2 regions of the Micromonospora sp. NPDC003944 genome follow, and region 1 is predicted to be linked to the other one. Evidence: riboswitches for the same ligand, from Rfam matches in the RefSeq annotation. Region 1 holds a riboswitch; the other holds the start of a gene.
What was found. Region 1 has a riboswitch for cobalamin ahead of ACWER9_RS20985 (CbtB domain-containing protein). Riboswitches for the same ligand answer to the same signal wherever they lie in the genome.

Region 1 (4,678 bases):
GGCAGTGCGGTGCCGGCCCGGCGACGCCGCTCCTGGTGCATCAGGGCCGCGAACAGCAGGCCGATGCCGGTCCAGAGCACGACCTGGGTGCCCAGCGAGGCCAGCCGGAACTCCCACAACAGGGCTGCGGGGAAGTCCGCCGGGACCTCCTGGAAGGACGGCATCACCACGTACGACACGGCCGTGACCAGGACGAACCCACCTACGGCTGCGGCGGCGCGCAGCCAGGTGGGCGCCTGGGCACCGACCGACCGGTAGCCCAGCGAGCCGGCCCACACGGCCACCAGCCCGAGCACCACCATCAACAGGTAGGTGACGGTCCGCTGGTCGATGGTGGCCGGGTCGCCGACCGCCGGCGGGTTCGCCGGGTACTTGAGGAACGGCACGATCACCGCGCCGAGCAGCGCCGCGCCGGCCAGCAGCAGGCCCGAGCGCCCGTCGTCGTCGCCGCGCCGTCGGCGGGACAGCAGGACGTACGCCGTGGCCAGCAGCCCACCCATGGCGGCCCCGAACAGGCCGGTGGCCAGGAACAGGCCGCCGCGCTGACCCGTCCGGCTGACCAGGGCGTCCTCGTGGTCGTGCGCACCGGCCGCGGGCTCGGCGTGCGTCGCCGCCTCCTCGATGGCGATGGCCGCCTCGACGTGCGGTTCGCCGGCGACGTACGCGAATGCCCCGGCGAGCAGGCCGGCGATCAGACCGGCCAGCAGCCCGCGAACGAGGGCGGCGAGGAAGGGGGGAGTGCCGGTGGTGGTGGTCAGTGGCACGGGACGCCCAGCAGGTGCCTGCCGTCGTGCATCAACTCGTGCAGGTACATCCCGCTGCGCGACACCGCCCCCTGGTCGAAGGCGACGAGGTACGCCAGCAGCGCGAGCGCGGCAACGGTCGCCAGGGCAGTCCACAAGAGACGGGCACTGCCAGCGGGGTGCACCACCGGCTGGCTGGAAGCGGAGCTAGACATGAATACACGAACCTCCCCAGGGATGACGCGTCCCCATCGCAAGGCTGCGGACGACCGAGCGTCCTGGCTCGCGGCCCCCGGTTGTTGCTGGGAACCGCTCACAGTGGCGCGACCGCGCCGGATTCACACCGGCTTCCCTCGCGTCGCCGCAGATAGTGGGTCGACGGTATCGGTGCCGCCTCAGGTGGTCAACCCGGGGCCCCGCGCCCCCGTCGGGTACGTGAAGATCTGGACCAGCCGCAGGTGTCGGTGGATTCGTCAGACCAAAAGGCGACACTGTGGGAAGTTGGTCGTCGTGCGCGTTCCGCCACTCGGCAACAGTCTGTTACCGCTAACATGGTCAATCTGCCAGATCGGCTCTGCGGCTTCGGGTCAACCCGGAGTGGTTCGATCAGCGGCGGGGCGGGGTGTGCGATGGGGGAGAACGCGCCAGGGCGGTTCCGGTGACGACCGGCGAGACCGCGCCACGACCGGGGATCGTCGACGCGCACCATCACCTCTGGGTCCGGGCGCGGCACCCGCAGCCCTGGATCGACCCGCACACCATGGCCGCGATCGACGACGACTTCACGCCTGTCGAACTCGCACCGGCGACCCGGGCCGCCGGGGTCACCCAGACCGTGGTCGTACAGTCCGTCGCCGTCCGGTCGGAGACGCCCGAGCTGCTCGGCATCGCGGCCGACGATCCTCTCGTCGCCGGGGTGGTCGGCTGGGTCGACCTCACCTCCGCCGACGTCGGCCGCCGCGTCGAGCGACTGCGCCGGGCGCGCGGCGGCGAACGGCTGGTCGGGGTGCGTCACCTGGTCCAGTCCGAACCCGACCCGGCCTATCTCGACCGTCCCGACGTGCGACGCGGCATCGCCGAGGTCGGTGCCGCAGGGCTCGCCTTCGACCTCTTGGTGCGCCATCGCCAACTGCCGGCTGCCACCCGGCTCGTCCGCGACCTGCCGCAGGTGCGGTTCGTCCTGGACCACCTGGGCAAACCCCCGCTCGGGCGCGACGACCTCGGTGACTGGCACCGCGACCTGCGGGCGCTGGCGGCCGAGCCCAACACGACGGCGAAGCTCTCCGGCCTGGTGACCGAGGTGGACGGCGGGTCCTGGACGACGGCGGACCTGCGGCCCGCGGTCGAGCACGCCCTCGACGTGTTCGGGCCGGATCGGTTGATGTTCGGCTCGGACTGGCCGGTGTGCCTGCTCGTCAGCTCGTACACGCGTTGGGTCAGCGTCCTCGGTGATCTGCTGGACCCGCTGTCCGACGACGAGCGTGCCGCGATCTGGCGCCGGACCGCCGGTCGGGTCTACCGGCTGGCCCCGTCCTGAGGCGACAGCCACTCCGGAGCTGGGCACATAGCGTGTTATCGATAACATGCTAGCGACGGCAGCCGATCTACCTTTGGTCGGACGTATGCCTTCGGTGGTGCAGGTAACGATGGCAAAACATGCCCGCAAGGCCTTGGCAACACACGTGAACGCGTGGCATGGTAACGCCTGATCGTGGGAAACATCCGACCTATCTCCGAGGGTGTGCGGGCAATCAGTCGTACTGCCGTCCGAGCCGGGTCAGTCGCTCACAGGCGTTCGGCTCGTCGGCGGGTCCCCGTCGGGTGCCGACGCCACGCTTGGGGAGGTCAGGTCCGACGATGAGTAGCGCCGAGGCAACCGCCGGCACGCAGCGCGGCGAACTCAGCGACTGGTTCCGGGAACGGATCTCGCACGCCGTCTCCGAGTTCACCGCCGCAACCGCGTTGGTCGTCCTGTTCATTGCCCTGACCTTCGCGAGCCCGTACTTCCTGACGGCTGACAACCTCTTCAACATCGGGGCGCAGACGGCGGTGATCGCCATCATCGCCACGGCCCAGACGATGGTCATCATCACGAAGGGCATCGACCTGTCCGTCGGTTCGGTCGCCGCGCTCGCCGGCGTGCTGGGCGCGATGGTCGTGCGCGACCTCGGCTTCTCGCTCTGGGCGGCGACGGCGGTCGCGATCGGCGTCGGCGCGCTGGCCGGACTGCTGAACGGGCTGCTGGTGACGGTGGCCCGGATCCCACCGTTCATCGCGACACTGGGGACGATGTCCGTGGGCCGTGGCCTCGTCTTCATCATCACCGGCGCGGTCGGCGTCTACGGCCTGCCCCGATCCTTCCAACTGCTCGGCAACGGGCAGATCCTCGGCATCCCGTTCGCCGTGGTGATCACCGTCCTGGTCGCCGTCGGGGTCGCCTTTCTGCTCTCCCAGACCCGCTTCGGTCAGTACACCTACGCGATGGGCTCCAACCTGGAGGCGGCCCGGCGCTCCGGCATCCGGGTGGGGCGGCACCTGACCGGGGTGTACGTGCTGGCCGGCGTGCTGGTCGGGCTGGGCGGCATGATCGCCGCCTCCCGGGTCAACTCCGGTCAGCCCAACTACGGGATCTCGCTGGAGCTCGACGTCATCGCCGCCGCGGTCATCGGCGGTGCCAGCCTGTTCGGCGGTCAGGGCCGAATCGTCGGGACCATCATCGGCGCGTTCCTCATCGCCCTGGTCCGCAACGGCGCCGTCCTGCTCGACATCAGCATCCACTACCAGCAGGTGATCGTCGGCGTGATCATCTGGGCCGCCGTCTACTTCGACCAGTACCGCCGCCGGCGGTTGGAATCACGGGGTTGACATGCCATTCCGAGAGTCCGAACGAGGAAGGACACACACCATGGCACACACCACCACCAGCCGGCGGACGCGAGGACGACTCCTGCGCGCGCAGGCGATCCTGGCCGCCGCCGCGGCGACCGCTCTGCTCAGCGCGTGCGGCGGGGTCGAGGTCCGCGACGGCGGCGACGGCGCGACAAAGGACGCGAGCGGCCCGTTGAAGCTCGCCGTCGTCCCGAAGGCGGTCGGGGCCGACTACTGGAACACGGTCAAGGCGGGCGCCGAGTGCGCCGCGCAGCGCGCGGGAGACGTCACCGTCCAGTGGGACGGCGTGACCACCGAGACCGACGTCGAGGGCCAGGTCAACCTGATCCAGAACTTCGTCACCAAGAAGGTCGACGGCATCGTCTACGCGGCGACCGACTCCAGCGCACTGGCACCGGTCACCGACAAGGCGCTCGGCGCCAACATCCCGGTCGCCATGATCGACTCGGGCACCAGCCCGCAGCCGGCGGAGGTGCCTCTCTTCGCCACCGACAACCGCGCGTCGGCGACCGAGGCGGCGAAGCTGCTCGCCACCGAACTCGGCCCCGGCAACCACGAGGTGGCGCTCGTCGAGTTCCAGCCCGGATCGCAGACCAACACCGAGCGGGTCGACGGCTTCAAGGCCGGCCTCGCCCAGTACCCCAACCTCAAGCTGGTCGGCCAACAGCCGAGCAAGAGCGACGTCAACGAGGCCCGACGGGTCACCGAGAACATCCTCACCGCCAACCCCAACCTGAAGGGCGTCTTCGCGGCCAACGAGCCGAGCGTCCTCGGTGCCGCGCAGGCCATCCAGGCCGCCGGCAAGTCCGGCAAGGTGGTCATCATCGGCTGGGACGCCGCCCCGGACGAGATCGCCGGGGTACGCAGCGGCCAGATCTCGGCGCTGGTCGTGCAGAACCCGTTCAAGATGGGCTACTTCGGCGTCGACAAGATGGTCAAGCACCTCCGGGACAAGGCGCCGCTGGCCTCGGCCGACACCGGCGTCACGTTCGTCACCAAGGAGAACATCGACTCGGCGGAGATCAAGGCGGTGCTCGAGCCCAGCT
Region 2 (4,678 bases), on a different contig from region 1:
TCGTCGTGAGCGGGGGCCGGCGGGTGCGCCGCCAGCGCGGGCGCGGCGCTGGCGAGCAGGGTGAGCGTGGTGACGCCGGCGAGGGCGGCCGCGCGCAGGCGGGATCTGGCCATGGGTGCTCCGCGGTGTCGAGGGGGCATCGTCGCTTGTCAGTTTTCCGCTTGGAGGGAAGTTTCGCCAGATGTTGATAGGTGGAAAATCATTGCCGCCGTGATGATCCGCCTGGGATGGCAAAGGAAGCGATCAATGTTGATATGACCATGTGACAGGTGGTGAAGTGTCCTTCACCGAGCGGGATCTCCCGCCCATCGAGGAGGTAGTCCATGGCCCTCCGCCCACCCAACCCCCTCCGCCGCGTCCTGGTGCTCGCTGTCGTCACCGGGCTGGGCATCGTCACCGTCGCCGCCGGTCCGGTCGCCGCCCGACCGGCACCGGACCGCACCACCGAGCCGGCCGCCGCCGCCGGCTACCGGGTGCTCGGGCCCCGGACCCTCGCCGACCGCAACGCGGTGGCCCGCACCGGAGCCGCCATCGACTACTCCGAACACGGCGTGCTGCACATCTCGGCCACCGCGGCCGAGGCCGCCGCGATCGGCAAGCTCGGCTTCCGGCTGGAACCGCTCGCCCCGCCGCCGAACGCCGAGCGCGGCGCCGACGACTTCGGTACGCAGGCCTTCCCGCCGGCCGACTCCAACTACCACGACTACGCGGAGTTGACCGCCGTCGTGAACCAGGTCGTCGCCGACCATCCGGCGATCGCCCGCAAGATCAGCATCGGTTCGTCGTACGAGGGCCGCGACCTGATGGCGGTGAAGATCTCCGACAACGTCGGCACCGACGAGAACGAGCCGGAGATCCTGTTCAACTCCCAGCAGCACGCCCGCGAGCACCTGACCGTCGAGATGGCGATCTACCTGCTCAACCTCTTCACCGACAACTACGGCAGTGACTCCCGGATCACCAACATCGTCAACGGCCGGGAGCTCTGGATCGTGCCGACTGTCAACCCGGACGGCAGCGAGTACGACATCGCCACCGGCTCGTACCGCTCCTGGCGCAAGAACCGGCAGCCCAACAGCGGCTCGTCGAACGTCGGCACGGACCTGAACCGCAACTGGTCCTACAACTGGGGTTGCTGCGGTGGGTCGTCCGGAAGCACCTCGTCGGAGACCTACCGGGGGCCGTCGGCGTTCTCCGCACCCGAGACGCAGGCGCTGCGCAACTTCGTCAACGGCCGGGTGGTCGGTGGTGTGCAGCAGATCAAAGCCAACATCGACTTCCACACGTACTCGGAGCTGGTGCTCTGGCCGTACGGCTACACCACGGCGAACACCGCGACCGGGATGAACGCGGACCAGTACAACACCTTCGCCACCATCGGACAGCAGATGGCGGCCACCAACAACTACACCCCGGAACAGTCCAGCGACCTCTACATCACCGACGGAGACAGCCTCGACTGGATGTGGGCCACCCACAACATCTGGGCGTACACCTTCGAGATGTACCCCGGCTCGTCCGGAGGCGGCGGTTTCTACCCGCCCGACGAGGTGATCGGAGCGCAGACCTCGCGCAACCGGGAGGCGGTGCTGATCCTCAGCGAGTACGCCGACTGCCCGTACCGGGCCATCGGCAAGCAGGCCCAGTACTGCGGCGGTGGTGGCGGCACCACGGTCTGGTCGGACACCTTCGAGACCGCCACCGGCTGGACCATCAACCCGTCCGGCACCGACACCGCGACCGTCGGCGCGTTCGAGCGGGGCGCTGCCCAGGCGACCAACTCCTCCGGAGCCAAGCAGCTCACCCCGTACGCCGGGTCCAACGACCTGGTCACCGGCCGGCTGGCCGGCTCGGCAGCCGGTGACTACGACGTCGACGGCGGCGTGACGAGCGCCAGGTCCCCGGCGGTGACCCTGCCGTCGTCCGGCACGCTCACCCTCTCGCTCGCCTGGTACCTGGCGCACGGCTCGAACGCCTCGTCGGCTGACTACCTGCGGGTGAGCGTGGTGCACAACGGTGGCACCACGGCGCTGCTCACCCAGGCCGGTGCGGCAAGCAACCGCAACGGGAGCTGGGCCGTCGCCAACCTCAACCTCACCCCGTACGCCGGCCAGTCGGTCCGCGTACTCGTCGAGGCGGCGGACGCGTCCGGGGCCAGCCTGGTAGAGGCGGCTGTGGACAACGTCACCATCACGTCCTCCTGATCGGGTGGGGCCCCGTCCCGCCCCGACGGGGCCCCACCACCCGCTCCGAGCCTCCAGATCCGGGACATATCCCTCGTGCGCCACGCCTCCGGTGATCGACAGCCGCTGATCGACCCTTGATCGATCCGGCACGTCCCGGGGGTGCGCTACCGTCTTAGCGACCAGTCCGCAGCGAAGCCGGTGCTCATCCCGGCGCTGTCCCGCAACTGTGATGCCCCACCCGACGGTGGGGACGAGCCAGGTCGCCTACGGATCGGTCGCGAAACGCGCTCTCGAGGAAGGGCGCCTCGTGGGCGGGCGTACGAAAGTCCCTGTCGGCGAAGCACCACACTCCTCGACCGACAGGAGGCCCCCATGTTCAGACGTACCCCTCGGCTCTTCGCGGCGTCCCTCGCGGTCGCCGCGCTCGCCCTCGGCGCCTGCGCCGAGAAGGCCGACGACAAGCCGAGCACCGGCACGGCCGCCGCCGCCTACCCGGTCACGGTCGGCGCGCTCACCCTCGACAAGCGTCCCGAGAAGATCGTCGTGCTGTCGCCCACCGCCACCGAGATGCTCTTCGCGATCGGTGCTGGCCCGCAGGTGACCGCCGTCGACGACCAGTCGAACTACCCGACCGACGCGCCCAAGACCGACCTCTCCGCCTTCCAGCCGAACGCCGAGGCGATCGCCGGTAAGAACCCCGACCTCGTGGTGCTCTCCGACGACCGCAACAAGGTCGTCGAGCAGCTCGGCAAGCTGAAGATCCCCGTGTACCAGACCCCGGCGGCGACCACCCTCGACGACTCGTACCGGCAGATCACCGAGCTGGGCACGCTGACCGGGCACGCCGACCAGGCCACCGACGTCGTGACCCGGATGAAGGACGACATCGCCAAGCTGGTCAAGGACCTGCCGCAGCGTGCCGAGAAGCTCACCTACTTCCACGAGCTGGGCCCGGAGCTGTACAGCGCCACCAGCAAGACCTTCATCGGCTCGCTGTACAGCCAGGTCGGCCTGACCAACATCGCCGACCCGGCCGACGCGGACGGCAAGAACGCCGGCTACCCGCAGCTGTCCCAGGAGGTCATCGTCAAGGCCGACCCGGACTTCGTCTTCCTGGCCGACGCCAAGTGCTGCCAGCAGAGCGCCGACACGGTCAAGGCCCGCAGCGGCTGGGCCGGGCTCACCGCGGTGAAGAACAACCAGGTCATCGCCCTGGACGACGACATCGCCTCCCGCTGGGGCCCGCGGGTCGTGGACCTGCTCCGGGTCATCATCGACGCGGTCGCCAAGGTGCCCGCGTGAGCGTCGTCCGTCGGTGACCGGGCCGCGACAGGTGTCCGATCCGACGCCGACCGATCGGCCGACCGAAACCCCGCCGTCGTCCGAGCGGGCCGAGCCGCACACCGCAGCTCGGCCTGCCGGGCTGCTGTCCGTGGCCCGGCCCGCCGGGCTGCGCATGCGGTGGCTGGTCGCAGGGCTGTTCGCGGTACTCGTCGCGCTCGTTGCCGGGGTGTCGCTCGGCCCGGTGAGCCTGCCCCCGGGCAGCGTCGCCGCCGAGCTGCTCAACCTGCTCCCCGGGGTGCACCTCGACAGCGGACTGACCGAGCGCGAGATCGCGATCGTCACCGAGCTGCGCCTGCCCCGCGTCGTGCTGGGCCTGCTCGTCGGGGGTCTGCTCGCCCTCGCCGGCGGTTGCTACCAGGGCGTGTTCCGTAACCCGCTGGCCGACCCGTACCTGCTCGGGGTGGCTGCCGGCGCTGGCCTCGCGGTCACGGCGGCGATCGCCCTCGGCGGCGCCGGCCGGCAGGGCACCCTCTCCGGGCTGCCGATGACCATTCCGCTCGCCGCGTTCGCTGGTTCGCTGCTCGCCGTGACGATGACCTACGTGCTCGGCGCGGCCGGCGGGCGACGCGGGTCACCGGCCATGCTGATCCTGGCCGGGGTGGCGGTCTCCGCGTTCCTCTCCGCCGGGCAGACGTACCTCCTGCAACGCGACGCCGACAGCATCCAGCCGGTCTACTCCTGGCTGCTCGGCCGGCTGGCCACCGCCGGCTGGCACGACGTGCTGCTGGTGCTGCCGTACGCCGCGCTCACCACCGTGGTGGTGCTCCTGCACCGCCGCGAACTGGACGTCCTCGCGGTCGGTGACGACGAGGCGAGGAGTCTGGGCCTGCACCCGCAACGCACCCGCTACCTGTTGATCGCCGCCGCCTCCCTCGGTACCGCGGCGGCGGTCTCCGCGACAGGGCTGATCGGCTTCGTCGGCATCATCGTGCCGCACACCGTCCGGCTGATCGCCGGATCCAGCTACCGGGTGATCCTGCCGATGTCACTGCTGTTCGGCGGTGCGTTCCTGGCGCTGACCGATGTGGTGGCCCGCACCGTGGCCGCTCCGTCCGAGCTGCCGATCGGCGTGGTGACCGCCCTACTGGGTGGCCCGTTCTTCGTCCTCGTGCTGCGCACCGCCCGGCGAGCGCTGACGTGAGCCGCGA

Region 2: linked by a shared signal. The riboswitch ahead of ACWER9_RS16710 (ABC transporter substrate-binding protein) and the one ahead of ACWER9_RS20985 (CbtB domain-containing protein) in region 1 are both predicted to bind cobalamin.

What each region holds. Positions count from the first base shown of each region.
Region 1 is NZ_JBSGIV010000043.1:3,144-7,821, forward strand. Features, by position in the region: gene ACWER9_RS20980 (CbtA family protein) at 1-764, opposite strand, end outside; gene ACWER9_RS20985 (CbtB domain-containing protein) at 755-958, opposite strand; cobalamin riboswitch at 993-1,147, opposite strand; gene ACWER9_RS20990 (amidohydrolase family protein) at 1,402-2,280, shown strand; gene ACWER9_RS20995 (ABC transporter permease) at 2,601-3,608, shown strand; gene ACWER9_RS21000 (substrate-binding domain-containing protein) at 3,649-4,678, shown strand, end outside.
Region 2 is NZ_JBSGIV010000030.1:15,020-19,697, reverse strand. Features, by position in the region: gene ACWER9_RS16720 (C39 family peptidase) at 1-113, opposite strand, end outside; gene ACWER9_RS16715 (M14 family metallopeptidase) at 324-2,204, shown strand; cobalamin riboswitch at 2,327-2,468, shown strand; gene ACWER9_RS16710 (ABC transporter substrate-binding protein) at 2,559-3,488, shown strand; gene ACWER9_RS16705 (FecCD family ABC transporter permease) at 3,643-4,671, shown strand; gene ACWER9_RS16700 (ABC transporter ATP-binding protein) at 4,668-4,678, shown strand, end outside.